DNA from 4 places in the Variovorax restrictus genome. Region 1 is predicted to be linked to each of the others. Evidence: predicted binding sites of a transcription regulator. Region 1 holds the regulator's gene; each other region holds the start of a gene.
What was found. The regulator sigma-54, encoded in region 1, starts transcription at its own class of promoters, with help from an activator protein. The targets are predictions, from matches to a motif close to TGGCANGNAANCTGCTTT.
Positions count from the first base shown of each region.

Region 1 (7,142 bases):
CGTGTGCCGCGCCTTCGGGCGGCATGCGCTGCAGCGCGTCGCCGCCGCGGAATTCGATGGCCGCGGCGACCCCGGCGCGTTCGGCGTTGCGCTCGGCGAAGTCGACCATGCGGTGCGACACGTCGCTGCCGAAGATGGCCGGCGCGGTACGGGCCGGCGCGTCCGCCGCCTCGTTCTGGATCGACTCCCACACGTGCGGCTGGAAGGGCAGCAGCTTCTCGAAGCCGAAGCGGCGCAGCGCACCGGCCGGGATGCCCAGGCCGATCTGCGCCGCCTCGATGGCGATGGTGCCGCTGCCGCAGCAGGGGTCGTACAGCGGCGCATCGGACACGGCGCCGGTCTCCGGGTTCCACCAGCCGCTGGCGGCCAGCATGGCCGCAGCCAGGGTTTCCTTCAGCGGCGCGTCGCCGGTGTCCTGGCGCCAGCCGCGCTTGAAGAGCGGCTCGCCCGAGGTGTCGATGTAGAGCGTGCAGGTGTCGGTGGTGAGGTGCGCGAACACGCGCACGTCGGGCCACTGCGTCTCGATGCTCGGCCGCACGCCGCCGGCCTTGGCGCGGAAACGGTCGGCGATGGCGTCCTTGATGCGCAGCGTGGCGAAGTTCAGGCTCTGCAGCGGGCTGTGCTGCGCCGTGGTCTCGATCTTGAAGGTCTGCTTCGGCGTGAACCAGATCTCCCACGCCACGCCGCTGGCGATGGCGTAGAGGTCGTTCTCGCTGCGGTACGGCGCGTGCGCCAGTTCGATCAGCACGCGCTGCGCGAGGCGGCTGTACAGGTTGAGCTTCATGGCGTCGCGCCACGAACCGCGCACGAAGACGCCGCCACGCGAGGCCATCAGGTCGTCGCCGGCCAGGCCGGTGAGGCCGTGCACTTCTTGCGCAAGAAAGTCCTCGACGCCGGCGGCGCAAGGCAGGAAAAGATGGAGCTGGTTCATGAACGGACTTGCTTACAGCGCCTTGCGCAGATTGGCCGGCGCGATGCGCAGCGCCTCGCGGTACTTGGCCACGGTGCGCCGGGCGCATTCGATGCCCTGCTCTTTCAGCATCTCGGAGATCTGGCTGTCCGACAGCGGCTTCTTGATGCTCTCGGAGCCGACGAACTGCTTGATGAGCGCGCGCACCGCAGTGCTGGACGCGTTGCCGCCGGTCTCGGTGCCCAGCGCGGAGCCGAAGAAGTACTTCAGCTCGACCGTGCCATAGGGCGTCGACATGTACTTCGCCGTGGTCACGCGGCTGATGGTGGATTCGTGCAGCCCGAGTTCGTCGGCGATCTCGCGCAGCACCAGCGGCCGCATGGCCAGCTCGCCGTGCACGAAGAAGCTCTTCTGCCGGTCGACGATGGCATTGCTCACGCGCAGGATGGTGTCGAAGCGCTGCTGGATGTTCTTGATGAACCAGCGCGCCTCCTGCAGACGCTGCGACAGCGCCTGGCTGCCCTCGCCCTTGTGCTGCTTGAGCGCGCCGGCGTAGATGTCGTGCACCCGCAGGCGCGGCATCACGTCGGGATTGAGCATCACGCGGAACTTGATGTTGGTGCCAGTGCCGATGCGCGTGACGATCACGTCGGGGATCACGACGTTGCGCTCCACGTCGACGAAGCGCCGACCCGGCTTGGGCTCGAGCGTGGCGATCAATTGCAGCGCGCTGCGCACCTCTTCCTCGTTGCTGCGGGTGAGCGTGGCCAGGCGCTTGAAGTCGCGCCGCGCGAGCAGCTCCATCGGCTGCTTGCAGATCGCGATGGCGGTCTTGCGAATCTGCGCCTCTTCGGCACTTTCGTTCGCACGGGCCAGCGCCTTCAGCTGGATGGCCAGGCATTCGCCGAGGTCGCGCGCGCCCACGCCGACCGGCTCCAGGCTCTGCAGCAGGCCGAGCGCCACCTGGAAGTGGTGCACCAGGCCGTCGAACTCGTCGTTGTCGTCGCCGGCCAGGCCCGAGGCCAGGGCGGGCAGCGACTCTTCGAGGTAGCCGTCGTCGTTGAGCGACTCGATCAGGAAGCGCAGCGCGGCCTGGTCGCTCTCGTTCAGGCGCAGGCTCAGCGCCTGGCGGTGCAGATGCGACTGCAGCGATTCCTGGCTGCGCGCCAGCTCGGTGGCGTCGGCGCGATCGTCGTCGCCCAGGTTGTTGGCGCGCGGAGGCGCGTCGCCGCCCCATTCGCTGTCGTCGGGCGCCATGTCGACGGTGCCGTCGCCTTCCCAGTCGGGCGTGGCTTCGGTCGCGTCGACCGCCGGGGTGTCGGCCTCGGTCGTGCTGGTGGTGCTGTCGCTGGTGGCGGCGGGCCCGGGCGAAAAGTCGTCGTCACGCGGTGGCGGTGCATCGGCGGCGTCGACGCCGAACTCCTCACGGGCGGCCTCTTCGGCGGTGCGCTCGAGAAACGGGTTCTCGTCGAGCATCTGCTCCACTTCCTGGCTCAGTTCGAGCGTGGACAGTTGCAGCAGCCGGATCGACTGCTGCAACTGGGGCGTGAGCGCGAGATGCTGCGAAACGCGCAGCGACAGGCCCTGCTTCATGGAGAGTTCCGTCCTCCCCTTACATGCGGAAGTGTTCGCCCAGGTACACGCGGCGTACCTCGGCGTTGTCGACGATCTCCGAAGGCGTGCCTTGTGCCAGCACTTGCCCGTCGCTGATGATGAACGCGTGATCGCAGATGCCCAGCGTCTCACGCACGTTGTGGTCGGTGATGAGCACGCCGATGCCGCGGCTCTTGAGGAAGCTGACGATGCGCTGGATCTCGATCACGGCGATCGGGTCGATGCCGGCGAAGGGCTCGTCCAGCAGGATGAAGCGCGGCTGCGTGGCCAGGGCGCGGGCGATCTCGACGCGGCGGCGTTCGCCGCCCGACAGCGCCAGCGCCGGCGAATCGCGCAGGTGCTCGACGCGCAGGTCCGACAGCAGCTCGTTCAGGCGATCGTCGGTGCGCTTCTTCGACAGCGGCACCATGCGGCCCTTGTCATCGGGCTCGCGCTGGAGCTCGAGCACCGCGCGCACGTTCTCTTGCACGCTCAGCTTGCGGAAGATCGAGGCCTCCTGCGGCAGGTAGCTCAGGCCCATGCGGGCGCGGCGGTGGATCGGCATGTGCGCGATCGGCTCGCCGTCGATGCTGATCTCGCCGGCGTCGGCCCGCACCAGGCCCACGATCATGTAGAACGAGGTCGTCTTGCCGGCGCCATTGGGCCCGAGCAGACCGACGACTTCGCCCTTCTGCACGTCGAGCGAGACGTTCTTGACGACTTGTCGGCTGCCGTAGCGCTTCTGCAGACCGCGCACCTGGAGCCGGCTGCCTTCGACCGCACCGGCACCGGCCGGGACGGCCTGCTTCGCCATGTCCACGCGGTCGTTCACGGGCGCGCTTCTCCGCCGAGCGTGGTGCTCGGGCGCAGGCCGCGGCCGGGTGCCGGCGCGGCGGGTGCACTCGGCTGGGCGGCATCCGCACCGGCTGACTTGGGCGTCAGGATGGCGCGCACACGGCTGCCCTTGTCGCCGGTCGCCACGCTGGCGCCCGGCGGCAGCGGCGCGCCATTCACGGTGAAGGTGTCGTTGCTCTGGTCGTAGACGATCAGGGCACCCGTTGTCTCGTCGTTGACCTTGGCGCCGATCAGCCGCCGCATGATGGCGCGGCGGATGAACTTGACGTTGTCAGCGCGGCTGTCGTACTCGATCACCTCCGACTCGCCCTCGGTCCATTCGTCGACGCCGGAGTCGCGCTTCTGCTTGTAGTAGGCCAGCTTGCCGGGCGCGGCGGTGACCACGCCGTACTGGTAGCCCTCCGGGTCCTGGCGCACGTCGATGCGCGCACCGCGGATGATGATGGTGCCCTTGGTCACCACCACGTTGCCGGTGAACACGCTGGTCTGCTTCAGGTCGTCGTAGCGCATGGCATCGGCCTCGATGTTCATGGGCTTGGTGCGGTCGGCCCTTTCGGCCAGCGCCGGCACGGTAGCGACGGCGAGCAGCAGCGCGGCAAAGCCGGCGCGCAGGAGGGAGGAGAAGGGAGTGTGGGATCGAAGTGTCATAAAGGCACGAAACTTGCTCGACGATTGTATGCGCCGGACCAGTGCATCCGGTCGCCCGGACGAAAAAGCCCGCCAAGGCGGGCTTTGAGAAGGTGGCACGGCCGGGTCGAACGGCCGCAGGCTCAGCCTTTTCGCGCTTCGGCGGTCAGCAGGCTGACCACCTCGAGGGCGCGGTCGAGCGAACCGGCGGTGTCGCCGTCCACGTACCAGCGGCCCGCCACACCCAGCGCCGGCACGCCGGCCACCTGGTAGTCGCTGGTGAGCTGGGTGGCGCGCTTGGCCTTGCCGGCCACCGAGAAGGACTTGAACAGGTCCGCGAACTTCTTGCCGTCCAGATCGGGCTGCTTCTCGGCCCAGGCCAGGATCGCGGCATCGCCGACCAGCGGCTGGCGCTGCTGGTGGATGGCCTGGAACAGCTTCATCTGGAAGGAGTCGACCTTGCCCATGGCTTCCAGCGTGTAGTAGAGGCGCTGCTTCGCTTCGGTGTCGTTGCCCACGAACGGCACCGGGATCCGCTTGAACACCACGTCGGCCGGCAGCTTCTTGACCCATGAGTCCAGGCGCGGCTCGAAGGCCGCGCAGTGCGGGCAGTTGTACGAGAAGAACTCGACCACTTCGACCTTGCCGGCAGGCGTGTCGACCGGCGCGCGCTTGCCCAGCACGATGTAGTCGGTGCCGGCCTTCGGCGTGCGGGCCTGGGCGTGCACGCCGGTGGCGGCGAGGGGGAGCAGCCCGAGGGAGGCAGCGGTCAGCGAAAAGTCACGGCGGTTCATGGTCATCAAAATTTCTCCTGTGCGGCTGACAGAGCCGGGCAGCGGCTGCGGAGTTCCCGCAGCCAGGGATGGGCGCCCGAGGACGCCGATTCGGTCACGCCCTGTGCGGCGCTCAGCGCTGGACGCGCACGAGGTTGGATTCGAGGCCGCCGCTGTCGAGCCGCGACTTCAGACGGTCGGCGTCGTCCTTCTTGTTGAAGGGGCCCGCGCGCACGCGGTAGACGGTGCGACCGGCCTGCTCGCGCTCGGTGACGCGCGCCTCGACGCCCATCAGCGACAGCTTGGCGCGTTGTGCCTCGGCATCGTCGTTGCTGCGGAAGGCCCCGGCCTGCACGAAGTACACGAAGGGGTCGGCGCCGTCGGCCGCGGCAGTGGTGGTGGCCGGCGCGGTGATGCCGGCACGCGCACGCGCCAGGTCGCCCAGCGGGTCGGACGACGCCGCCGGCACGCTGGTGTCGGGGCGGGCGCGGGCGGCCGAGGCGGCGGCGCTGCGCGCGTCGGGCGCGACCACGGCCGGCACCGGGCTGGCGGGCGCGGCCGGGTTCAGCGGGCCGACCGAGGCGGGCTGCTCGGGCGGGGTGCGCGCCGACGGCTTGCCGGCGAGCGGTGCGTTGGGGTTCCAGTCACGGTTCTTGCGGGCCTCGGCCTCGTCCTGCTCGGCGCCGCCGCGCTGGGTCTTGGTCATGAACGGAATCGGCACCTTGGTGACGTAGACCGCGATGCCGAGCGCCACGCCCAGGCCGAGGACGATGCCGATGATCAGGCCGATGACCGTGTTGCCGCGTTGTCTTGTTTTCATGGTGAGGGAAAGAAGGTCATCACATCTTGCGCGGCGCGCTCACGCCGAGGATCGCGAGGCCATTGTGCAGCACCTGCGCGGTGGCGGCGACCAGCGCCAGGCGCGCCTTTTTCACCGCCTCGTCGTCGACCAGGATGCGTTCGGCGTCGTAGTAGCTGTGGTAGCTGGCGGCCAGCTCGCGCAGGTAGAAGGTCACGTCGTGCGGCGCGAAATCCTTGGCGGCGGCGGTGAGCATCTCGGGGTACTTCGCCAGCATCAGCATCAGCGCCTGCGCGGCCGGGCTCTCGAGCGCCGACAGGTCGACCGCCTTCAGCGCGGCCTCGTCGCCACCCCAGGCCGTCAGCACCGAGCAGATGCGCGCATGCGCGTACTGCACGTAGTAGACCGGGTTGTCGTTGTTCTTCGCGACCGCCAAGTCGACGTCGAAGGTGTATTCGGTGTCGGGCTTGCGCGAGAGCAGAAAGAAACGGACCGCGTCGGTGCTGGTCCATTCGATCAGGTCGCGCAGCGTGACGTAGCTGCCGGCGCGTTTGCTGATCTTCACTTCCTCGCCGCCCTTGACCACCCGCACCATGGTGTGGAGCACGTAGTCGGGATACCCGGCCGGAATGCCGACGCCGGCGGCCTGCAGGCCGGCGCGCACACGGGCGATGGTGCCGTGGTGGTCGGTGCCCTGGATGTTCACCACCCGGTGGAAGCCGCGCTCCCACTTGGCGATGTGGTACGCCACATCGGGCACGAAATAGGTGTACGTGCCGTCCTGCTTGCGCATGACGCGGTCCTTGTCGTCGCCGTAGTCGGTCGACTTGAGCCACAGCGCGCCGTCCTGCTCGTAGGTCTTGCCAGCGTCCACGAGCTTCTGCACCGTCGCCGCCACGCGGCCGCTGGTGTACAGGCTCGACTCCAGGTAGTAGTTGTCGAATTTGACCTGGAAGGCCTTCAGGTCCAGGTCCTGCTCGCGGCGCAGGTAGGCCACGGCGAACTGGCGGATCGAGTCGATATCGTCCACGTCGCCGCTGGCGGTGTATTCGCGGTCGTCGGCGCTGACGGTCTTCTTGGCCTTGAAGTCTTCCGCAATGTCGGCGATGTAGTCGCCGTTGTACGCCGCGGCCTTCTCGCCGCTCGGCCATTGCGCGTCGCCCGGCTTGAAGCCTTGCAGCCGCAGCTGCGTGCTGCTAGCCAGCGTCTGGATCTGCACGCCGGCGTCGTTGTAATAGAACTCGCGGTAGACGTCGGCGCCCTGGGCCGCCAGCAGGTTGCAGATGGCGTCGCCCAGCGCGGCCTGGCGACCGTGGCCCACGTGCAGCGGGCCGGTCGGGTTGGCGGAGACGAACTCCACCAGCACCTTGTCGCCGCGCGCCGGCTGTTGGCCGAAGGTGTCGCCGGCGGCCAGCACCTCGCGCACGATCTGTTGCTTGGCTGCAGTCTTCAGCCGGATGTTGAGGAAACCGGGACCGGCGATCTCGATCGCCTCGACCCACTGTGCGAAAGCCGGCATGGCGAAGAGCGCGGCACTCAACTGCTCCGCCAGTTCGCGCGGCTTGCGGCCGAGCGGTTTGGCCAG
Region 1 is NZ_JBPJZH010000004.1:12,047-19,188, forward strand. It holds gene ACSFA0_RS21030 (THUMP domain-containing class I SAM-dependent RNA methyltransferase) at 1-931, opposite strand, end outside; gene ACSFA0_RS21035 (RNA polymerase factor sigma-54) at 944-2,503, opposite strand; gene lptB (LPS export ABC transporter ATP-binding protein) at 2,523-3,317, opposite strand; gene lptA (lipopolysaccharide transport periplasmic protein LptA) at 3,332-4,006, opposite strand; gene ACSFA0_RS21050 (thiol:disulfide interchange protein DsbA/DsbL) at 4,129-4,779, opposite strand; gene ACSFA0_RS21055 (SPOR domain-containing protein) at 4,892-5,578, opposite strand; gene argS (arginine--tRNA ligase) at 5,598-7,142, opposite strand, start outside.

Region 2 (7,142 bases), on a different contig from region 1:
CAGTTGCTGATGGCGGCGGGCGTGGTGCCCCAGTCTTCGTGCAGCTTGAGGCCGATCACGCCGGCGTCGATCTGCTCGTGCAGCGCGGCCGGCAGGCTGGCGTTGCCCTTGCCGAGAAAGCCCAGGTTCATCGGGAAGGCGTCGGCCGCCTGCAGCATGCGCTCGATGTGCCAGGGGCCGGGCGTGCAGGTGGTGGCGAAGGTGCCGGTGGCCGGGCCGGTGCCGCCGCCGAGCATCGTGGTCACGCCGGAGGTCAGCGCCTCTTCGATCTGCTGCGGCGCGATGAAGTGGATGTGGCTGTCGATGCCACCGGCCGTGACGATGTTGCCTTCGCAGCTGATCACCTCGGTGCCCGGGCCGATGACGATGTCGACGCCCGGCTGCACGTCGGGGTTGCCGGCCTTGCCGATCGCGACGATGCGTCCGTCCTTCAGGCCGATGTCGGCCTTCACGATGCCCCAGTGGTCGAGGATCAGCGCATTGGTCATCACCGTGTCGACGGCGCCTTCGCTGCGCATCCGCTGCGACTGCGCCATGCCGTCGCGGATCGTCTTGCCGCCGCCGAACTTCACCTCTTCGCCGTAGCCGCCGGCGCGCAACGTGTAGTCGGCCTCGACCTCGATCACGAGGTCGGTGTCGGCCAGCCGCACGCGGTCGCCCACGGTGGGGCCGAAGATTTCCGCGTAGGCGCGGCGTCCAATCGTTGCCATCAGAGTTTTCCTTGCACCAGGCCGCGAAAGCCGTAGACCACGCGGTCGCCGGCGAAGTCGCACAGTTCGACCGTGCGTTGCTGGCCCGGCTCGAAGCGCACCGCCGTGCCCGACGCGATGTTCAGCCGCATGCCGCGTGCGGCTTCGCGGTCGAAGCCCAGCGCACCGTTGGTTTCGGCGAAGTGGTAGTGCGAGCCGACCTGGATCGGACGGTCGGCCGTGTTCTGCACGACCATCGTGAGCGTGCGGCGGCCGGGGTTGAGGGTGTGCTCGCCCTCGTCGGTGAAGAGTTCGCCGGGGATCATGCGATGAGCCTCAGGCCAGTGGCATGAGCAGGGCCGCGCCGAACAGCGCGACGGCCGCACCGGCCACACGCGGCAGCCAAGCGCTGCGCTGGCGCAGCGCCCAGCCGACTGCGATGCCTGCAGCGTGCAGCAGCGCGGTGGCGAGCACCATGCCGCCGATCGCCAAACCGGCCCCGTGATCGCCCGCCAATTCGTAGCCATGCGCCACGCCATGGAACACGGCGAAGGCGCCGACCACCGCTGCGGCGACCGGGCCGGGCAGGCGCAGCCGCGTGACGACCAGCAGGCCGATCACCAGCAGCGATGCGGCGATCATCGGTTCGACCGCCGGCACCTGCACGCCCGCCAGGCCGACGAGCGCGCCGACCAGCAGCATCGCCGCGAAGCCGACGGGTGCCCACAGCACGTCACGGGCGCCGCGCGCGATCAATGCGCTCCACAGGCCGACCGCGACCATCGCAGCCAGGTGGTCCATGCCGGTGAAGGGGTGCAGGAAGCCCTGCACAAAGCCGATGTCGTGGTGCGCCGCGCCATCCGCGCCGACGTGGGCCGAGGCCAGCAGCGGCAAGGCGCCGAGGGTGGCCGCAGCCAGGGAGGGCAGCAGGGCTGCGAAAGAGGAACGCGTCAGGCGCATGAGAATCTCCGCTCGGGGGAAAGAGAAAAAAGGGATCAGACGATCGGCTGGTGCACCGTGACCAGCTTGGTGCCGTCGGGGAAGGTGGCCTCGACCTGGATGTCCGGGATCATCTCGGGCACGCCGTCCATCACGTCGGCGCGCGTGAGCACGCTGCGGCCGTCGCTCATCAACGCGGCCACGCTCTTGCCGTCGCGGGCGCCTTCCATCACGGCGGCGGAAATCAACGCCACGGCTTCGGGGTAGTTGAGCTTCAGCCCACGGGCCTGGCGGCGCTCGGCCAGCAGCGCCGCCGTGAAGATCAACAGCTTGTCTTTTTCGCGAGGTGTGAGTTCCATGGGCGGTCGGGGTGCGGGCGTGATGGCAAGAGAGGGCCCGATTATGGGCAGCCGTCCCGCCGATGCAACACTCGTGCCGTGGCACAGAACCTGCACCGAAACGGTGTGAACGACACCGCGATGCCTCCCCCTTCCGACGACGCGCCGCAACGCATCGTCAAGGTCCGGCGCGACTACAACAGCTGGGTGGCGCGCGAGACGCTGGAAGACTACGCGCTGCGCTACACGCCGCAGCGCTTTCGCACCATGTCGGAATGGCGGGTGGCCAACACAGCCTTCGGCGGCGCCGCGTCCTTTCTGATCCTCGAGGCGGTGGGCGCCACGCTGCTGGTGCAGTACGGCTTCGTCAACGCCTTCTGGGCGGTGCTGGTCACCGGCTTGATCATCTTCCTGGCCGGTCTGCCCATCAGCACCTACGCCGCGCGCTATGGCGTCGACATGGACCTGCTCACCCGCGGCGCCGGCTTCGGCTACATCGGCTCGACGCTCACCTCGCTCATCTACGCGTCCTTCACCTTCATCTTCTTCGCGCTCGAGGCGGCCGTGATGGCCTATGCGCTCGAACTCGCACTGGGTATACCCCCCGCCTGGGGCTACCTGGTCTGTGCGCTCGTGGTGATTCCGCTGGTGACCCATGGCGTCTCGGCCATCAGTCGGCTTCAGATGTGGACCCAGCCCGTGTGGCTGCTCATGCTGGTCGTGCCCTTCATCTATGTGCTGGTGCGCGATCCTGGGGCGTTTTCGGGGCTGACGCACTACGCTGGCGCCGCAGGGCGCGCCATCGGCTTCGATCTGCACTTGTTTGGTGCCGCCTTGACGGTCGGCATCGCCCTCATCACCCAGCTCGGCGAGCAGGCCGACTACCTGCGCTTCATGCCCGTGCAGACACCGGCCAACCGCAGGCGCTGGTGGGGTGGGGTGCTGATGGGCGGCCCGGGCTGGGTCGTGATGGGTGTGCTCAAGATGGTGGGCGGGATGATGCTGGCCTACCTCGCCATCGGCCACATGGTGCCGCCCGAACGCGCGGTCGATCCGAACCAGATGTACCTGGCGGCTTTCGAGTACGTCTTCCCGGACTACGGCTGGGCGGTCGCGGCCACGGCGATCTTCGTCGTGATCTCGCAGCTGAAGATCAACGTGACCAATGCCTACGCCGGCTCGCTGGCCTGGAGCAACTTCTTCTCGCGCGTCACGCACAGCCACCCGGGCCGCGTGGTGTGGGTGGTGTTCAACGCGCTCATCGCCTTCATGCTGATGGAAATGAACGTGTTCGAGGCGCTGGGCGACGTGCTGGGCCTCTACGCCAACATCGCCATCGCCTGGATGATGGCGGTGGTGGCCGACCTGGTCATCAACAAGCCGCTGGGCCTGTCGCCGCCGGGCATCGAGTTCAAGCGCGCGCACTTGTGGGACATCAACCCGGTCGGCGTGGGCGCGATGGCGCTGGCCTCGGTGCTGTCGATCACGGCACACCTCGGGGTCTTCGGGCCGCTGCCGCAGGCCTTCTCTGCGCTCATCGCCATGGGCACCGCGCTGGTGGCCGCGCCGATCATCGCCTGGGCCACGCGCGGCAAGTACTACCTGGCGCGCGGCCCGGTGCAGCGCACGGCAGACGCCGGCGCGAAAGGCATCCACTGGATCCAGTTCGAGCCCGACGCCGGCCCGTACCAGCGCCTGCGCGTGCAGCGCTGCGTGATCTGCGAGCGCGAGTACGAAGGCCCCGACATGGCGCATTGCCCCGCCTACCAGGGCGCGATCTGCTCGCTGTGCTGCACGCTCGACGCGCGCTGCGGCGACCTCTGCAAGCCGCAGGCGAGCCTGTCGGTGCAGTGGTCGGGGGCGCTGCGCTGGCTGCTGCCGCGGCGCGTGTGGCCGTACCTCGACACCGGGCTCGGCCACTTCCTGCTGCTCACGCTGGTCATCGTGCCGCTGCTGGCTACGGTCTTCGGCGTGCTCTACCAGCAGGAGCTCCGCGCGCTCGGCGAAAGCGCGTTGGGTCTGATGCCCGCCGGCGATGCCGCCACTGCGGTGATGAAGGCGCAGCACGCGTCGCTCAAGTCCGGCTTCCTGAAAAGCTACATGGCGTTGCTCCTCATCGCGGGCATTGTGGCCTGGTGGCTGGTGCTGGCGCACCAGAGCCGCAAGGTGGCGCAGGAAGAATCGAACCGGCAGACGCGGCTGCTCATGCGCGAGATCGAGTTGCACAAGGAAACCGACCGTGCGCTGCAGGCCGCCAAGCAGAGCGCAGACATCGCACGCGAGCAGGCCGACCATGCCAACCAGGCCAAGAGCCGCTACATCAGCGCCATCAGCCACGAGCTGCGCACGCCGCTCAATTCCATCCTCGGCTACGCGCAGCTGATGGGCGAAGACGCGACCGTGCCGCCGCACCGCCAGCAGGCGGTTGCCGTGATCAAGCGCGGCGGCGAACACCTGCTGTCGCTCATCGAAGGCACGCTCGACATCGCCCACATCGAGGCCGGCAAGCTCACGCTGCATGCGCGGCCGATGCCCTTCGCTGCGGCGATGCGCGAACTGGCCGACATGTTCGAGCTGCAGGCGGCCGAGAAGGGACTGGCCTTCCATTTTGACGCGGCGGGCAACGTGCCCGAGGTGGTGCGCGCCGACGAGAAGCGGGTTCGGCAGATCCTGATCAACCTGCTGGGCAACGCCATCAAGTTCACCCGTGCAGGCGAAGTCACGCTGCGGCTGCGCTATGCGCGCGAGTTCGCGACGCTCGACATCGACGACACCGGCCCCGGCATGTCGGCCGACGAGATCGACCGCATCTTCGAGCCCTTCGCGCGGGGCGAGGCCGCGGGCGTGAGCGCGCGTGCCGCTGCGCCCGGTGCCGGGCTGGGCCTGACCATCGCCAAGATGCTGACCGACCTGATGGGCGGCGAGATGTCGGTGCGGAGCACGCCTGGTCAAGGCTCGGTGTTTCGCGTGCGACTTTTCCTGCCGCGGGTGCACGAGGCCGCGCTGGCCGGCCGTGCCGCAGCGGCGCCTGCGGTGGCGGCACGCCCGCGCCGCGGCTACCAGGGGCCGCGCCTGCGCGTGCTGGTGGTCGACAACGAGGAGGCCGACCGCGAGCTGTTGGTCGACGTGCTGGCGCCGATCGGCTTCGAGCTGCGCACCGCAGCCAGCGGCCACGATGCGCTGGACCTCATCGCCGCTGGCTTCCGGCCCGACGCAATGTTCGTCGACCTCGCGATGCCGGGCATCGACGGCTGGGAGACCATCCGCCGTGCGCGCGGCTTCGATGCGTCGATGGCGCCGCGCTGCGTCGCCATCGTCTCGGCCAACGCCTTCGACAAGCGGCTGGAGAACGACGTGGGCATCGCGCCGGAGGACTTCTTCGTCAAGCCCGTGCGACACAGCGAACTGCTCGACTGGCTGGAGCGCCAATTGCCGATTCGCTGGACCGACACCGCTGCTGCGCCGACCGCGGCACCCGTTGTGGCGGCTACGCTTGTGCGCCCGTCGCTCACGCATCTGCGCGCGCTGCAGGAAGCCGTCGGACTGGGTTACTTTCGCGGCATCATGAATCAGCTCGATGCCATCGACGCTGCGCAACCCGAATGCGCCGCCTGGACCGCTGCCCAGCGCGCGCTGGCGCGCCAGTTCCGCTTCGAGGCGATGGATTGCTCGGCATGAACGCCGCCCGGCCGCCCGAAGGCGTTCAGCACCGCAGCGCGAAGCGCGGAGGTTTCCAATGAACGCTTCCACACCACCGACCCGCGATTTCGCCCGCAACGCCGACCTGGTGTTGATCGTCGACGATGTGCCCGACAACCTGGCGGTGCTCCACGACGCGCTCGACGAATCCGGCTACACCGTGCTGGTCGCCACCAGCGGCGAGGCCGCGCTGGCCCGCGCCGCGCAGGCCCGGCCCGACATCGTGCTGCTCGACGCGATGATGCCGGGCATGGACGGCTTCGAGGTGGCGCGCCGCCTGAAGGCCGATGCCGCCACCGCGCACATCCCGATCGTCTTCATGACCGGCCTCACCGAGACCGAGCACTTGGTCGCCGCGCTGGAGGCCGGCGGCGTCGACTACGTCACCAAGCCGATCAAGCCGAAGGAAGTGCTCGCGCGCATGAACGTGCACCTGCAGGGCGCCCGCCGCGCGCGGCAGGAGGCGCAGCAGGCCGGCCAGGCGCGCAACGCGCTCGACGCCTTCGGCTACGCCAGCATCACCGTGCGCCTGCCCGAGGGTCGCATCATCTGGCAGACCGCGCTGGCGCGCGAGATGCTGCAGCGCTACTGCGACACCGTGGCGCCCGCCACGCCGCCGGCCGTGCTCGACTGGCTGCACCGCCACCTGCCCGACGTGCAGCGCGCACAGACCGAGCCGCCGCCGCTGTCGATCGTGCAGGGCGCGCGAACGCTCACGCTGCGCCTGCACCAGCAGACCGGCCACGACGACGCGGGCGACGACTGGCTGATCATCATGCGCGAGGTGTCCGACACCTCCGTCATCGAGGCGATGAGCCTGAGCCTGAAGCTCACCGCGCGGGAGGCCGAGGTGCTGTACTGGGTGGTCAAGGGCAAGACCAACCGCGACATCGGCGAGATCCTCGGCAGCAGCCCGGCCACCGTGAAGAAGCACCTCGAACGCGTCTACGTGAAGCTTGGCGTCGAGACCCGCACCGCCGCGGCCGGCGTGGCGACCAAGCGCATCCGCGAGTTGCAGCCGCAGTTCGAGCTATAGGGCGATCCAGAGGCGTCGCGGCAGTGGCCGGGCCGGGTCTGGGAAGAGGGTTTTCCCCGGGCCGAACCGTGAAATCGGTCGCTGAACATTTGCACACGAATGGGTATAAATATTGGCCAGGTGTGCACGGCACATCGCAGAAGCCTCGAGGCGCGCCATGAACAATCTCGTCATCGCCAAGTATTTCGATTGGGGAACTGGGTCCGCGGAAAAACTGCCCGAGGACGTGGCACAACTGGCCCAGCGTCTCGGCCCCAAGTGGCGGATCGAGCGTGCGATGGACCCGGGACGCGACATGACGAACATGGCGCAACGCGCCAACCTGTGGCACTTCGCGTCGCAGGTCATCGCTTACGGCGTGCCCGGCGACTTCGCCGAATTCGGGTCGTTCGACGGCAAGTGCGGCGTCATCTTCCAGAAGGTGATCGATGCGACCGACAC
Region 2 is NZ_JBPJZH010000001.1:1,197,360-1,204,501, forward strand. It holds gene ureC (urease subunit alpha) at 1-710, opposite strand, end outside; gene ACSFA0_RS05650 (urease subunit beta) at 710-1,015, opposite strand; gene ACSFA0_RS05655 (HupE/UreJ family protein) at 1,026-1,649, opposite strand; gene ACSFA0_RS05660 (urease subunit gamma) at 1,685-1,987, opposite strand; gene ACSFA0_RS05665 (hybrid sensor histidine kinase/response regulator) at 2,108-5,644, shown strand; gene ACSFA0_RS05670 (response regulator) at 5,703-6,701, shown strand; gene ACSFA0_RS05675 (class I SAM-dependent methyltransferase) at 6,859-7,142, shown strand, end outside.
Region 2: a site for sigma-54 is predicted at 2,049-2,066, ahead of ACSFA0_RS05660 (urease subunit gamma). Genes of this name have one in related genera too.

Region 3 (7,142 bases), on a different contig from region 1:
GCGACTGGATCGCGGCGCACCCCTGAGCACCGAGGCGGCGCAGCGATGGAATGGTTCACCGATCTCTTCTCGAACTGCCAGCAGTGGCTGTTCGAGGCGGTCGTGCAACCGCTGGTCTATGGCATCGGCTTGGGGGGGTATGTCGAAGACGCTTTCAACGCCACCGGCTGGCTGCTGGTCGGCCTGATCCAGATCGCGGTGCTGCTGGCCGTGATCGGCCCGCTGCAGCGCTGGCGGCCGGCCGAGCCGGTGGTCGACCGGCGCGCGATCCGCACCGACGTTCTCTACACGCTGATCCACCGCCTGGGCCTGTTCCGCCTGGGCATGTTCTTTTTGCTGCAGCCTCTCTTCGACGACGGGCTCGGCCTGCTGCGCGGCGCCGGCTGGGGCACGCTGCACCTCGACGAGCTGTGGCCCGGCGTGACCGACGTGCCCTGGGTGGCCCTGGTGATGTATCTCATCGTGCTCGACTTCGTCGAGTACCTGATCCATCGCGGCCAGCACCGCTTCGACTGGTGGTGGGGCCTGCATTCGCTGCACCATTCGCAGCGCCAGATGACGATGTGGAGCGACAACCGCAACCACCTGCTCGACGACATCCTCCACGACACGATCATCGTGCTTGTCGCGCAGTTCATCGGCGTCGCGCCGGGGCAGTTCATCGCCATCGTCGCGTTCACGCAGCTCAGCGAAAGCCTGCAGCATGCGAACCTGCGCGTCGGCTTCGGCGCGATCGGCGAGCGGTTGTGGGTCAGCCCGCGCTTTCATCGGGTGCACCATGCCATCGGCATCGGGCATGAATCCGCCGGCCCATCGACCCTGGGTGGGCACAACTTCGGCGTGCTGCTGCCGTGGTGGGACATGATTTTCCGCACCGTGAATTTCGAGCCGCGTTACGCTGCCACCGGCATCCGCGACCAGGTAGAACCCGACGCGCAGGGCCGCGTGCGCGACTACGGGCGCGGCTTCTGGTCGCAGCAGTGGCGCGGGCTGCGCCGGATGGTCGGGCGCGGCTGAGGCTTTCGGCCACCTGCATCGCGGCGTCTTCACGGCGCGGCGTTATCCTCGGCACCCCATGCGCCTTCTTCTCGATTCCTTCTGGCGAGCCGCCGCCTACTGCATGCGCCCCCGGGTGATCGTGCTGTCGCTGGCGCCGTTGCTCGTGATCGCCGTGCTGGCGGCGGGCTTCGGCTATTTCTACTGGGCATCGAGCGTGGCCTGGATGCGCCAGACGCTCGACGCCTGGCCGCTGCTGTCGAGCTTCTGGAGCTGGATCGGCGGCCTGTTCTCCAGCGACGTGCCGTCGCTGCTCGCGCCGCTGGTGGTGGTGTTCGCCGCGACGCCGGTGATCGTGCTCGTGTCGCTGGTCGTGGTGGCCGGGCTGATGTCGCCGGCGCTCACGCGGCTCGTCGGCGAGCGGCGCTTTCCCGCGCTGGTGCAAAAGAAGGGTGCTTCCTTCGCGGGCAGCCTTCTGCGCTCGCTCGGGCTCACGCTGCTGGCGCTGGTCGCCATTCTGGTGTCGATGCCGCTCTGGCTGATCCCCCCACTGGTGCTGGTGTTGCCGCCGCTGATCTGGGGTTGGCTGACCTACCGCGTGATGAGCTTCGATGCGCTGGCTGAGCATGCCGACGCCGAGGAACGCGCCGCCGTGCTGCGCCAGCATCGCCTGCCGCTGCTGGCCATCGGCGTGCTGTGCGGCTACCTGGGCGCGGCGCCGAGCATCGTGTGGGCCTCGGGCCTGCTGTTCGCGGCGGCCTTCTTCGTGCTGGTGCCGCTGGCCATCTGGATCTACACGCTGGTCTTCGCCTTCTCGGCGCTCTGGTTCGCGCATTACTGCCTCGATGCGCTCGGGCAACTGCGTCTGCAGCGCGCAGAGGCGTCGGCGCCCCTCGTCATTTCTCCTCTGGAATCCCCATGACCCGTGCATTCGGCCTGATCATCGTCGGTGACGAAATCCTCTCCGGCAAGCGCCTCGACAAGCACATGCCCAAGGTCATCGAGCTGCTCGCGGCACGCGGGCTGCAGTTGGGCTGGGCCGAGTACGTCGGCGACGTGCCGACGCGCATCACGGCCGCACTGACCCGGGCCTTCGCGTCGGGCGACATCGTGTTCTCCACCGGCGGCATCGGCGCCACGCCCGACGACCACACGCGTCAGTGCGCGGCCAAGGCGCTGCGTCGCCCGCTGGTGCTGCATCCGGAGGCCGAGGTGCTCATTCGCGAGCGCATGCAGGACACCGCGCGCGAGCAGGGCGTCTCCTACGAACCCGACCGACCCGACAACATCCATCGGCTCAACATGGGCGTGTTCCCCGAAGGGGCGGAAATCATCCGCAACCCCTACAACAAGATCCCCGGGTTCAGCGTCGACCATGTGCATTTCGTGCCGGGCTTTCCGGTGATGGCCTGGCCGATGATCGAATCGGTGCTCGACAGCCGCTATACCGCGTTGTTCACCCAGGGTCAGTCCAGTGAGAAGTCGGTGATCGTCTTCGGTGCCATGGAAGCCACCCTCACCCCCTTGATGGAGGCCATCGAGGCGACGCATGCCGGCGTCAAGGTGTTCAGCCTCCCCAGCGTGGACCACCCCGAGTACGGGCGTCATATCGAGCTCGGCGTGAAGGGTGCGCCGGCGCTTCTGGATTCCGCGTACGCGCAGTTGCTGGCCGGGTTGCGCACCTTCAATGCGCGGTTGGGTCCCGAACTGGTGCGCTAGTTCGAGATGCACCAAAGTGGGCATTCGATGCCTTCCTTTGGTGATCTGGCAGGATGGCGGTGCCCGGGGGACGCCGACCTGCCAATGGCACAGAAACTGCATTCCCTCATCGTTGTATTTCCAACCACTCATCCAACCAGGAGAAATTGATGGCAAAGACCGTCGCCGATGTACTGAAGCTCGTCAAGGAAAACGAGGTCAAGTTCGTCGACTTCCGCTTCACCGACACCCGCGGTAAAGAACAGCACGTGACCGTGCCGGTGTCTGCTTTCGACGAAAGCAAGTTCACCGACGGCCATGCCTTCGACGGTTCTTCCATCGCTGGCTGGAAGGGCATCGAAGCCTCGGACATGCAGCTCATGCCCGACCCGAACACCGCCAACATCGACCCCTTCTTCGAAGAGACGACGCTGATCCTGACCTGCGACGTGATCGACCCGGCCGACGGCAAAGCCTACGAGCGCGACCCGCGTTCGCTGGCCAAGCGCGCCGAGGCGTACATGAAGGCCTCCGGCCTGGGCGACACCGCCTACTTCGGGCCGGAACCCGAATTCTTCGTGTTCGACAGCGTCCGCTGGAAGAACGACATGTCGGGTTGCTTCGTCAAGATCGACTCCGAAGAAGCCTCGTGGAACACCGACAAGGAATACGAGCACGGCAACACGGGCCACCGCCCGGCGGTCAAGGGCGGCTACTTCCCGGTGCCCCCGGTCGACAGCTTCCAGGACATGCGCTCGGAAATGTGCCTGGTGCTCGAAGCCCTGGGCATCCCGGTCGAAGTGCATCACCACGAAGTGGCCAACGCCGGCCAGATGGAACTGGGCACCAAGTTCAGCACGCTGATCCAGCGCGCCGACTGGGTCCAACTGCAGAAGTACGTGATCCACAACGTGGCCCACGCCTACGGCAAGACCGCCACCTTCATGCCCAAGCCCATCGTCGGCGACAACGGCTCCGGCATGCACGTGCACCAGTCGGTCTGGAAGGACGGCAAGAACCTGTTCGCCGGCGACGGCTACGCCGGTCTGTCGGAATTCGCGCTGCACTACATCGGCGGCATCATCAAGCACGCCCGGGCCCTGAACGCCATCACGAACCCCGGCACCAACAGCTACAAGCGCCTGGTGCCCGGCTTCGAAGCCCCGGTGAAGCTGGCTTACTCGGCCAAGAACCGCTCGGCCTCGATCCGCATCCCGTTCGTGGCCAACCCCAAGGGCCGTCGCGTCGAAGCGCGCTTCCCCGATCCGCTGATGAACCCGTACCTCGGTTTCGCCGCGCTGCTGATGGCCGGCCTCGACGGCGTCGAGAACAAGATCGATCCGGGCGAAGCCGCGACGAAGGACCTGTACCACCTCCCGCCGGAAGAAGACGCGCTGATCCCGACCGTGTGCCACAGCCTCGACCAGGCGCTGGAGCATCTGGACAAGGACCGCGCCTTCCTGACCAAGGGTGGCGTGTTCACCGATTCGTACATCGATGCGTACATCGAGCTGAAGATGCAGGAAGTCACGCGCATGCGCATGGCGGCGCACCCGGTCGAATTCGACATGTACTACTCGCTGTGATCGCAGGCCTTCGGGCCTTCGGCGCAGTGCGAAAAAGGACGGCTCCGGCCGTCCTTTTTCTTTGGCGGGGAACGGCGCGCCGGAACGCCGCTCGAATTGCATGAGAATCCGCTGTCTGCGTACATCTCCTCACAGGACCATGAAGACTTCATCCCTTGTCGTGTCCCTCATCGCCTCGTTGGCTTCGCTGGCCTCGCTGCCGGCGCATGCGCAAGAGCGCGTCTGGCGTTGTGGCAACGAATACACCAACAACGCGGCCGACGCGCAGAAGCGTGGCTGCAAGGTGATGGAGGGTGGCAATGTCACGGTGGTCCAGACGCCGCGCCCCGCGGGTTCAGGCGGTAGCGTGTCGAGCGGCGGCGGCAGTGGGGGTGGCAGCGCCGCGCGCGCGCCGGCTGGTAGCCCCCGCGTCGAGGGCGCCGACCAGCGCGCACGCGACGGCGAGGCGCGCTCAGTGCTGCAATCGGAACTTCGCAAGGCGGAAGCCCGCCAGGCCGAGCTGCTCAAGGACTACAACAACGGCGAGCCGGAGAAGCAGGGCGCCGAGTCGCGCAACTACCAGAAGTACCTCGACCGCGTGAGCGAGATGAAGGCGGAAATCGCTCGCAACGAAAGCGACATTGCCGGCATCCGCCGTGAGCTGGGTCGCCTGCCACCGTCGAATCCTTGACATGGCCTTCGGCAAGACCAATTCTTCCCCCAAGCGCTTCCAGCCCTTCGACCTTCTCGCCACGCTCATCGCGGTGGTCAAGTCCGACGGGGCCGTGCTGTTCGCCAACGCCGCCCTTGAAGACGTGCTCGGCACCTCGCGGCGCACGCTCGAGGGCTCGCAGTTCGGCGCCTGCTTCCATGAGCCGCACGTCTTGCGCACAGCCATCGACGGGGCGCGCAGCAACGACTTCGCCACGCTGCGCTACGAGGCGATGCTCCGGCGCGTCAACCACGACCTGATGCCGGTGCAGGTCACGCTTGCGCAGAGCGACAAGGTGGGCGAACTCATCGTCGAGATGTCGCCGCTCGAGCAGCAGGTGCGGCAGGATCGCGAAGAGCGCTTGCTCGACCAGGCGCAGGCCAACAAGGAACTGATCCGCAACCTCGCGCACGAGATCAAGAACCCGCTGGGTGGCATCCGCGGTGCGGCGCAGCTGCTGCAGATGGAGGTCGAGTCGCGCGATCTCATCGAGTACACCCAGGTCATCATCCACGAGGCCGACCGCTTGCAGACGCTGGTCGATCGCCTGCTGGCGCCGCACCGCCGCCCACATGTGGTGGGCGATGTGAACATCCACGAGGTCTGCGAGCGGGTGCGTTCGGTCATCCTCGCGGAGTTTCCACGCGACCTGCACATCGACCGCGACTTCGATCCGTCGATTCCCGAGTTCCGGGGCGACCGTGAACAGCTCATCCAGGCCACGCTCAACATCGCACACAACGCCGCGCAAGCCCTGGCCGAGCGCCGCGCAGCTGGCGATGCGCGCATCATCTTCAAGACGCGCATTGCCCGCCAGGTGATCTTCAACAAGCAGTGGTATCGACTGGCACTGGAATTGCATGTCATCGACAACGGACCGGGCGTGCCCGACACCATCAAGGACCGCATCTTCTACCCGCTCGTGTCGGGCAGAGATGGCGGGACCGGCCTGGGGCTGACGCTGGCGCAAACCTTCGTACAACAGCACCACGGCGTGATCGAGTGCGACAGCGTGCCGGGCCGGACCGATTTCAAGATACTGATACCGCTGCCATAGCAGCAAGGCGACAAGGAGCTGCATGAAGCCGATCTGGATAGTAGACGACGACCAATCCATCCGCTTCGTGCTGGAAAAGGCGTTGCTGCGTGAAGACCTGCCCACACGCAGCTTCACCAACACGCGCGAAGTCCTGGCGGCGCTGGAAGTCGCTGCCGACGACGACCAGCAAGGCCCGCAGGTGCTGGTCAGCGACATCCGCATGCCGGGCGGCTCCGGCCTCGACCTGCTCGACAAGATCAAGGCCAAGCACCCCGGCCTGCCCGTCATCATCATGACGGCCTTCTCCGACCTGGACAGCGCCGTGTCGGCCTTCCAGGGCGGTGCCTTCGAATACCTGCCCAAGCCCTTCGACCTGCCGCGCGCCGTCGAGCTCATCCGCCGCGCCGTGGACGAAAGCCAGCGCGAGGAAGTGGCCGAAGAACGCATGCAGGCGGCCCCCGAAATGCTCGGCCAGGCCCCGGCGATGCAGGACGTCTTCCGCGCCATCGGCCGGCTCTCGCAGAGCAACGTCACGGTGCTGATCACCGGCGAATCGGGCTCGGGCAAGGAACTGGTCGCGCGCGCGCTGCACAAGCATTCGCCGCGCGCCAACGGCCCCTTCGTGGCGATCAACACAGCGGCGATCCCCAAGGACCTGCTGGAGAGCGAACTCTTCGGCCACGAGCGCGGTGCCTTCACCGGCGCGCAGACCATGCGCCGCGGCCGCTTCGAACAGGCGGAAGCCGGCACGCTCTTCCTCGACGAGATTGGCGACATGCCGTTCGATCTGCAGACGCGCCTATTGCGGGTGCTGAGCGACGGCCATTTCTATCGCGTGGGCGGGCACAACTCGGTCAAGTCGAACGTGCGCGTCATCGCCGCCACCCACCAGGACCTGGAGCAGCGCGTCAAGGTCGGCGGCTTCCGCGAGGACTTGTTCCACCGCCTCAACGTGATCCGGCTGCGCCTGCCGGCGCTGCGCGAGCGCGGCGAAGACGTTCCCGCGCTCACGCGCCACTTCCTGCAGCAAAGCGCCAAGCAGCTGGGCGTCGAACCCAAGCGCATCTCCGACGCGGCGCTCACACAGCTGGCCACCTTCGCCTTCCCGGGCAACGTGCGTCAACTCGAGAAC
Region 3 is NZ_JBPJZH010000001.1:1,586,156-1,593,297, forward strand. It holds gene ACSFA0_RS07435 (polysaccharide deacetylase family protein) at 1-26, shown strand, start outside; gene ACSFA0_RS07440 (sterol desaturase family protein) at 46-1,017, shown strand; gene ACSFA0_RS07445 (EI24 domain-containing protein) at 1,076-1,918, shown strand; gene ACSFA0_RS07450 (competence/damage-inducible protein A) at 1,915-2,715, shown strand; gene glnA (type I glutamate--ammonia ligase) at 2,865-4,280, shown strand; gene ACSFA0_RS07460 (hypothetical protein) at 4,420-4,950, shown strand; gene glnL (nitrogen regulation protein NR(II)) at 4,952-6,028, shown strand; gene ntrC (nitrogen regulation protein NR(I)) at 6,051-7,142, shown strand, end outside.
Region 3: a site for sigma-54 is predicted at 2,801-2,818, ahead of glnA (type I glutamate--ammonia ligase). Genes of this name have one in related genera too.

Region 4 (7,142 bases), on a different contig from region 1:
CGTAGGCGTTGACCGGGAAGGTGTCGTAGTTGCGTCCGCCCGGGTGGGCGACGAAGTACTGGCAACCGCCCAGCGAGCGCTTCATCCAGGTGTCGACGATGTCGAAGGTCAGCGGCGCGTGCGCGCCGATGCTCGGGTGCAGCGCCGACGGCGGGTTCCAGGCCTTGTAGCGCACGCCGGCGACGAATTCGCCCACCGTGCCGGTGGGCTGCAGCGGCAGCACCTTGCCGTTGACCGTGATGACGTGACGGCTTTCGTTCAGGCCGGTCACGCGCACCTCGATGCGTTCGAGCGACGAGTCGACATAGCGCACCGTGCCGCCGGCCGAGCCTTCCTCGCCCATCACGTGCCACGGTTCGAGCGCGTTGCGCAGCGACAGTTCGACGCCCATCGCCTGCACCTGGCCGACCAGCGGGAAGCGGAATTCGAGGTGCGGCGCGAACCAGTTCGGGTCGAAGGGGAAGCCGGCCTGGCGCATCTCGCTGATGACGTCCTCGAAGTCCATCTTGACGAAGGTCGGCAGCAGGAAGCGGTCGTGCAGCTCGGTGCCCCAGCGGGTGGCTGGCGCCTTGTACGGTTCGTCCCAGAAGCGCGCGATGAAGGCGCGCAGCAGCAGCTGTTGCGCGATGCTCATGCGTGCGTGCGGTGGCATCTCGAAGGCGCGCAGTTCCAGCAGGCCGAGGCGTCCGGTGGACGAGTCGGGCGAGTACAGCTTGTCGATGCAGAACTCGCTGCGGTGCGTGTTGCCGGTCACGTCGACCAGGATGTTGCGCAGCGTGCGGTCGACCAGCCAGGCGGGCATGTTGGCGCCGTAGATCTCGCGGTTCTTGGCGATCTCCTTGAGCGCGATCTCCAGCTCGTAGACCTGGTCGTTGCGGGCTTCGTCGACACGGGGCGCCTGGCTCGTCGGGCCGATGAACATGCCCGAGAACAGGTAGCTCAGCGACGGGTGGTTGTGCCAGTACAGCAGCAGGCTGGCCAGCAGCTCGGGGCGGCGCAGGAAGGGGCTGTCGTTGGGCGTGGCGCCACCCATCACGAAGTGGTTGCCGCCGCCGGTGCCGGTGTGGCGGCCGTCGGTCATGAACTTCTCAGCCGACAGGCGCGTCTCGAAGGCCGCGTCGTACAGGAACTCGGTGTGGGCGACCAGTTCCTTCCAGTTGTTGGCCGGGTGGATGTTGACTTCGATGACGCCCGGATCGGGCGTGACGGCCAGCATCTTCAGGCGCGGATCGCGCGGCGGCGGGTAGCCTTCCATCACGATCTGCAGGCCGAGCTGTTGCGCGGTGGCCTCGATGGCCGCGACCAGGTCGAGGTAGTCCTCCAGGCGGCGCAGCGGCGGCATGAAGACGTAGAGCACGCCCGACGAGTTGCCGACCTTCTCGGCCGCCGGCCCGTTGGCGCGGCGCGGGTCGCGCACCTCGACGCACAGCGCGGTACGGGTGATCCAGTGGGCCGACTCGCCGCGGCGCGGCTGGCGCGGCGTGGTGGGGTCGGTGTCGTCCGCTGACGCTGCGCCCGGGCCTGTCGGGGCGCTGGTCGCCGTCGCCGTGCCGGGGCCCTGCATGCGCAGGGCGGCCGGCGTCTGGGGCGGCGTGCCGAAGGCGTAGGGCACGGCGCCCAGGTCGTCCTTCGGGCCGGTCGGCAGGCCGGCGTAGCGCGTGCGGTAGTCGGCGTAGTTCGGCAGGTCGCCCAACGGCGCGGTCGGGTCGCGGTCGACGAGATACGGGTAGTCGCCCTTGCTGGCCCACGGCTGCGAGTCGAGCGGCAGGCGGTAGCCCATGGGCGAGTCGCCGGGGATCAGGTACATGCGGTCGTCGCGCAGGAACCAGGGGCCGGTCTTCCAGCCTGGGCCTTCGAGCGCGGGCGCGTCGCGGTCGGCGTTGCTCGGCTCGATCGGCAGCATGTAGCCGATGACGGCGTCGAGCTTCTGCGTGAACACGCGGCGCAGGCGCACGCGTTCCATCTCGTCGTCGAGCTTGGAGTCGAAGGGGTCGACGTTGACCGGCAGGCGGCGCTCGCGCCAGAGGTAGTAGTACGTGTCTTCGTAGCCGGGCTGGATGTAGCGCTCGGTCAGGCCGAGGCGATGCGCCAGCACGGTGGTGAAGCGGCGCGCGTCTTCGCTCGTGTAGTGCGTGGGCACGCGCTCGTCGGCGAAGAGTTCGGGGTTGTGCCAGATGGTCTGGCCGTCGGCGCGCCAGAAGATCGACAGCGCCCAGCGCGGCAGCTGCTCGCCCGGGTACCACTTGCCCTGCCCGAAGTGCAGGAAGCCGCCGTTGCCGTATTCGGCGCGCAGCTTCTGCACGAGTTCGGTGGCGTAGCCGCGCTTGGTCGGGCCCAGCGCATCGGTGTTCCATTCGGCGGCGTCGCGGTCGCTGGTGGCCACGTAGGTCGGCTCGCCGCCCATCGTCAGGCGCACGTCGCCGGCGGCCAGCCGCTTGTCGACGGCGTCGCCCAGGGCCAGCACCTCGGCCCACTGCTCGTCGGTGTAGGGCTTGGTGACGCGTGGCGATTCGTGGATGCGGGTGACGACCATCTCGTGGCCGAACTCGACCTCGGCGTCGTCGACCACGCCTTCGATCGGCGCGGCGCTCGAAGGCGTAGGCGTGCAGGCCAGCGGGATGTGACCTTCGCCGGCCAGCAGGCCCGAGGTGGCATCCAGCCCGATCCAGCCGGCGCCGGGCAGGTAGACCTCGCACCAGGCGTGCAGGTCGGTGAAGTCGACCGTCGTGCCGCTCGGGCCGTCGAGTGCCTTCACGTCCGGCGTGAGCTGAATCAGGTAGCCCGAGACGAAGCGCGCGGCAAGACCCATGTGGCGCAGCAGTTGCACCAGCAGCCAGCCCGAATCGCGGCAGGAGCCGCTGCCGTTGGTGAGCGTTTCTTCCGGCGTCTGCACACCGGGCTCCATGCGGATGAGGTAGTCGACGTCGCCCTGCACCTGCTGGTTGATGCCCACCAGGAAGTCGATGGTGCGCTTCTCGGTGCGGTCGATCTTGTCGAGGTAGGCCTGCACCAGCGGCGTCGGCGGTTCGACCACCAGGTAGGGCGCGAGCTCGTCGGCCTGCTCGGCCGTGTACTTGAAGGGGAAGTTCTCGGCCTGCGGCTCGAGGAAGAAGTCGAAGGGGTTGTAGACCGCCATCTCGACCACGAGGTCGACCGTGACTTTGAATTCGCGCGTCTTCTCGGGGAACACCAGGCGGGCCTGGTAGTTCGCGAACGGGTCCTGCTGCCAGTTGATGAAGTGCTGCTCGGGCTCGATGCGCAGCGAGTACGAAATGACGTTGCTGCGGCAGTGAGGCGCCGGGCGCAGGCGAACCACCTGCGGGCCGAGCTGCACCGGACGGTCGTACTTGTAGTGGGTGACGTGGTGAAGTGCGGCGTGAATGGACATCGGTTTTTCTCGGAGCGGCGACAGGTCTCGGGTGAGACGCATACTAGCCCACCGGCGAAGCAATTAACGCGCCACGAAAAGCGTGTAGGGGAGGGTCGGTGGCATGGATCAGGGAGCGATTTCTTGAGGGCGCAGCACGCGTTGCGCGGCTGGGCGCCTTTCGTGGCAATGGCCGGCGCGATCGTGGGCGCCGCCTTGCAGTTGCAGCAGGCGGCGCTGTGGCCGGCTTGGCGCTATGGGATGTTGGCCGGGACGGCGAGCCTGGCGCTGTACGCCGTGTGGCGCACGCGCCATCACGGTCGAGGCGCGCTGGCGGCGCTGCTGGTGGTCGCGGCGCTCGCCAGCGCCGGCTTCACGGGGTGGCGCGCGGCTCGCTATGCCAGTGAGGCATTGGACCCATCGCTCGAGGGCCGCGACCTCCAGGTGACCGGCGTGATCGCCCAGATGCCGCAGCACGATGAGAGCGGCACGCGCTTCCGGTTGGATGTCGAGTCGGCGCAATGGGCCGGCGGCGCGGCCGGCGAGCCAGCGCCGCCACGCGTGCCGCGCCGCATCGCGCTGGGCTGGTACGCCGAGGGCACCGGCCTGTGGGGCCGGGGTGCGGAGGAGGCGGTCGCACTGCCGCCGATGCGGCGCCCCGCCGCGCTGCACGCCGGCGAACTCTGGCGCTTGACCGTCCGCCTCAAGGCGCCGCACGGCAACCTCAACCCGCATGGGTTTGATCAAGAGCTGCAGCTGTGGGAGCAGGGCGTGCAGGCGACCGGCTACGTGCGCACCGGCGCCCGCGATGCGCCGCCGGAACGCGTCGCCGTCACCTGGCAGCGACCGATCGAGCGCGCCCGCGAAGCGGTGCGCGACGCGGTCTTCGAGCGCGTGACCGACCGGCGCCTGGCCGGCGTGATCGCCGCGCTGGTGACCGGCGACCAGGGCGCCATCGACCGCGCCGACTGGGACGTCTACCGCGCGACAGGCGTCGCCCATCTGATGGCGATATCGGGCGTGCACATCACCATGTTCGCGTGGCTCGCGGCCCTGCTCGTCGGCGCGCTGTGGCGGCGCAGCACGCGGCTGATGTTGTTCTGGCCCGCCCAGCAGGCCGCGCTGGCAGGCGGGGTGATGTTGGCGGCGCTGTACGCGCTTTTCAGCGGCTGGGGCGTGCCTTCGCAGCGCACGGTGTGGATGCTCGCGACCGTCGCGTTGCTGCGCATCGCCGGGCGTCGCTGGCCCTGGCCCTGCGTCTGGCTGCTGGCTTGTGCGGTGGTCGTCGCGGTCGACCCCTGGTCCTTGATGCAGGCCGGCTTCTGGCTCAGCTTCGTCGCGGTCGCGGCGCTGTTCGCGACCGATGCCATGGCCGAGGCCGGCCAGCCGCTCACCTTTCGCCGCCGCCTCGGCCGGCTGGCGCGCGAGCAGGCCGTCGTCACGCTGGCGCTCACGCCGCTGACCCTGCTGCTGTTTCAGCAGGTGTCGGTGGTCGGGCTGATCGCCAATGCGCTGGCCATCCCCTGGGTCACGCTGGTCGTCACGCCGCTGGCCATGCTCGGCGCGTTGCTGCCGTGGGCCTGGGATGCGGCGGCGTGGGCGGTGCAGGGCCTGTCGTGGTGGCTGCAGTGGCTCGCGGCGTGGCCGTTCGCGACCGTGTCGACGGCGGCACCGCCGTTGTGGGCGGCGGTCGGTGGCGTGGCGGGCGGTGTGCTGCTGGCGATGCGGCTGCCGTGGTCGATGCGCGTGCTGGGCCTGCCGCTGTTGTTGCCCGTGGTTCTATGGCAAGCGCCACGCCCGCCTGTCGGTGAGTTCGAGCTGCTGGCTGCCGATATCGGCCAGGGCAATGCGGTGCTGGTGCGCACCGCCAGCCACACGCTGCTGTATGACGCCGGCCCCCGCTACAGCCTGGAGAGCGATGCCGGCCACCGCGTGCTGGTGCCGCTGCTGCGCGCACTGGGCGAGCGCCTCGACACCGTCGTGCTGAGCCACCGCGACAGCGACCACACCGGCGGCGCTGCGGCGGTGCTGGCCATGCAGCCACAGGCCGCGCTGCTCAGTTCGATCGAGGCGGGCCATCCGCTGCAGGCGCTCCGTCCGGTGCAGCGCTGCATCGCCGGCCAGCGCTGGAGCTGGGACGGTGTCGAGATCGAGGTGCTGCACCCGGTGGCGGCGGACTACGACGTCGCATCGGCCAAGGCCAACACCGTTTCCTGCGTGCTGCGCATCGGCAACGGGCGGGCGACGGCGCTGCTGGCCGGCGACATCGAGCGCGCGCAGGAGGCCGCGCTCGTCGCCCGTAGCGCCGACGGTGCCCTGCGCGCCGACGTGCTCCTGGTCCCGCACCACGGCAGCAAGACCTCGTCGAGCCCGTCGTTGCTCGATGCGGTCCGGCCGCGGCTGGCGCTGGTGCAGGCCGGGTACCGCAACCGCTTTGGCCACCCGGCGCCGCCGGTGCGCGAGGCCTACGAGGCAAAGGGCACGGCCGTCATCGACAGCCCGCATTGCGGCGCAGCCCGATGGTCGAGCGATGCGCCGCAGGCGGTGCGCTGCGAACGCGAGGCACGGCAGCGCTACTGGCACCACCGCGTTCCGTGAGCCGTAGGGCGGCGACCCGGGTTTTCCCTTGAAAAGTTTCGCCTGTAGAAACTTTTTCAGCTTTGCTTGACGGGTGAAAGGCGCGCCGCGTTCAATGGCACACGGCTCCGCGGTGTTCCGCGGAACGAAACAAGAGACAACATGCCTGGAAGAATGCGCACCCCTGCCTCCATGCTTGCCCAGCGGGCCGTGGAGCCCACGTCGTCGGTCGAGCGCGCCTGTCGCATCCTGCGCGCGCTGTCCGACCCCGGCGTCACCCGCCTGACCGACATCGCCGTCGCCACCGGCCTCGACAAGACGACGGTGCTGCGCGTGATCGAGGTGCTGATGCACGATGGCTTCGTCGTGCGCGACCCGCAGAGCAAGCACTACAGCCTCGGCGCCGAGCTGCTGGTGCTGGGCGCCGCCGCGCTGGCCCGCTTCGACCCGCGCCCGCTGGTGCGGCCCGCGCTGCTGCGGCTCACCGGCCAGTTCGAGGACAGCGTGATCCTCTCGATCCCGAGCGGCATCGAATCGCTCTGCGTCGACGTGGAAGAGGGCCGCTACCCGATCCGCGCGAACTACCTCGCCATCGGCAGCCGCCGCCCGCTGGGCGTGGGCGCCGGCAGCCTGGCGCTGCTGGCCTGGATGCCCGAGGCCGAACGGCAGGCCGCGCTGGCGGTGATCGCGCCGCAGCTGCAGCGCTATCCGCGCATCACCGCGCAACTGCTCGAAGACCATGCCCGCGAGGCGCGCGAGCGTGGCTACGCGGTGCTGCTCGACGTGGTGATCGAGCGCATGGGCGGCATCGCGGTGCCGATCCTCGGGGCCGACGGCCGGCCGGTCGCAGCCATCAGCATCGCGGCGCTCAACGATCGCATCAGCTCGCGCGAAGCCGAGCTGGCGCAGGCGCTGCGGCGCGAGGCCGCGACCTGCGAGGTGCTGTGGAGCCGTGCGGCCCACACCGGCGGTGCCGCGGCCGTCACGCGACGCGGGCGGGTGCACTGATGGCGGCGCAACCCACCACCGCGTGGATCACTGGCGTCGGCGGCACCGCCTTCGGTCGCCACGAAGGGCAGGGCGCGCTCGATCTGATGGCGCAAGCCGCGCAGCAGGCCTTGCAAAACGCCGGCCTGAAGCGCGCGGACATCGACGGCGTGCTGTGCGGCTATGCGACCACGCTGCCGCACCTGATGCT
Region 4 is NZ_JBPJZH010000001.1:2,385,157-2,392,298, forward strand. It holds gene ACSFA0_RS11240 (transglutaminase family protein) at 1-3,388, opposite strand, end outside; gene ACSFA0_RS11245 (DNA internalization-related competence protein ComEC/Rec2) at 3,557-5,965, shown strand; gene ACSFA0_RS11250 (IclR family transcriptional regulator) at 6,107-6,952, shown strand; gene ACSFA0_RS11255 (thiolase family protein) at 6,952-7,142, shown strand, end outside.
Region 4: a site for sigma-54 is predicted at 3,445-3,462, ahead of ACSFA0_RS11240 (transglutaminase family protein). Genes of this name have one in related genera too.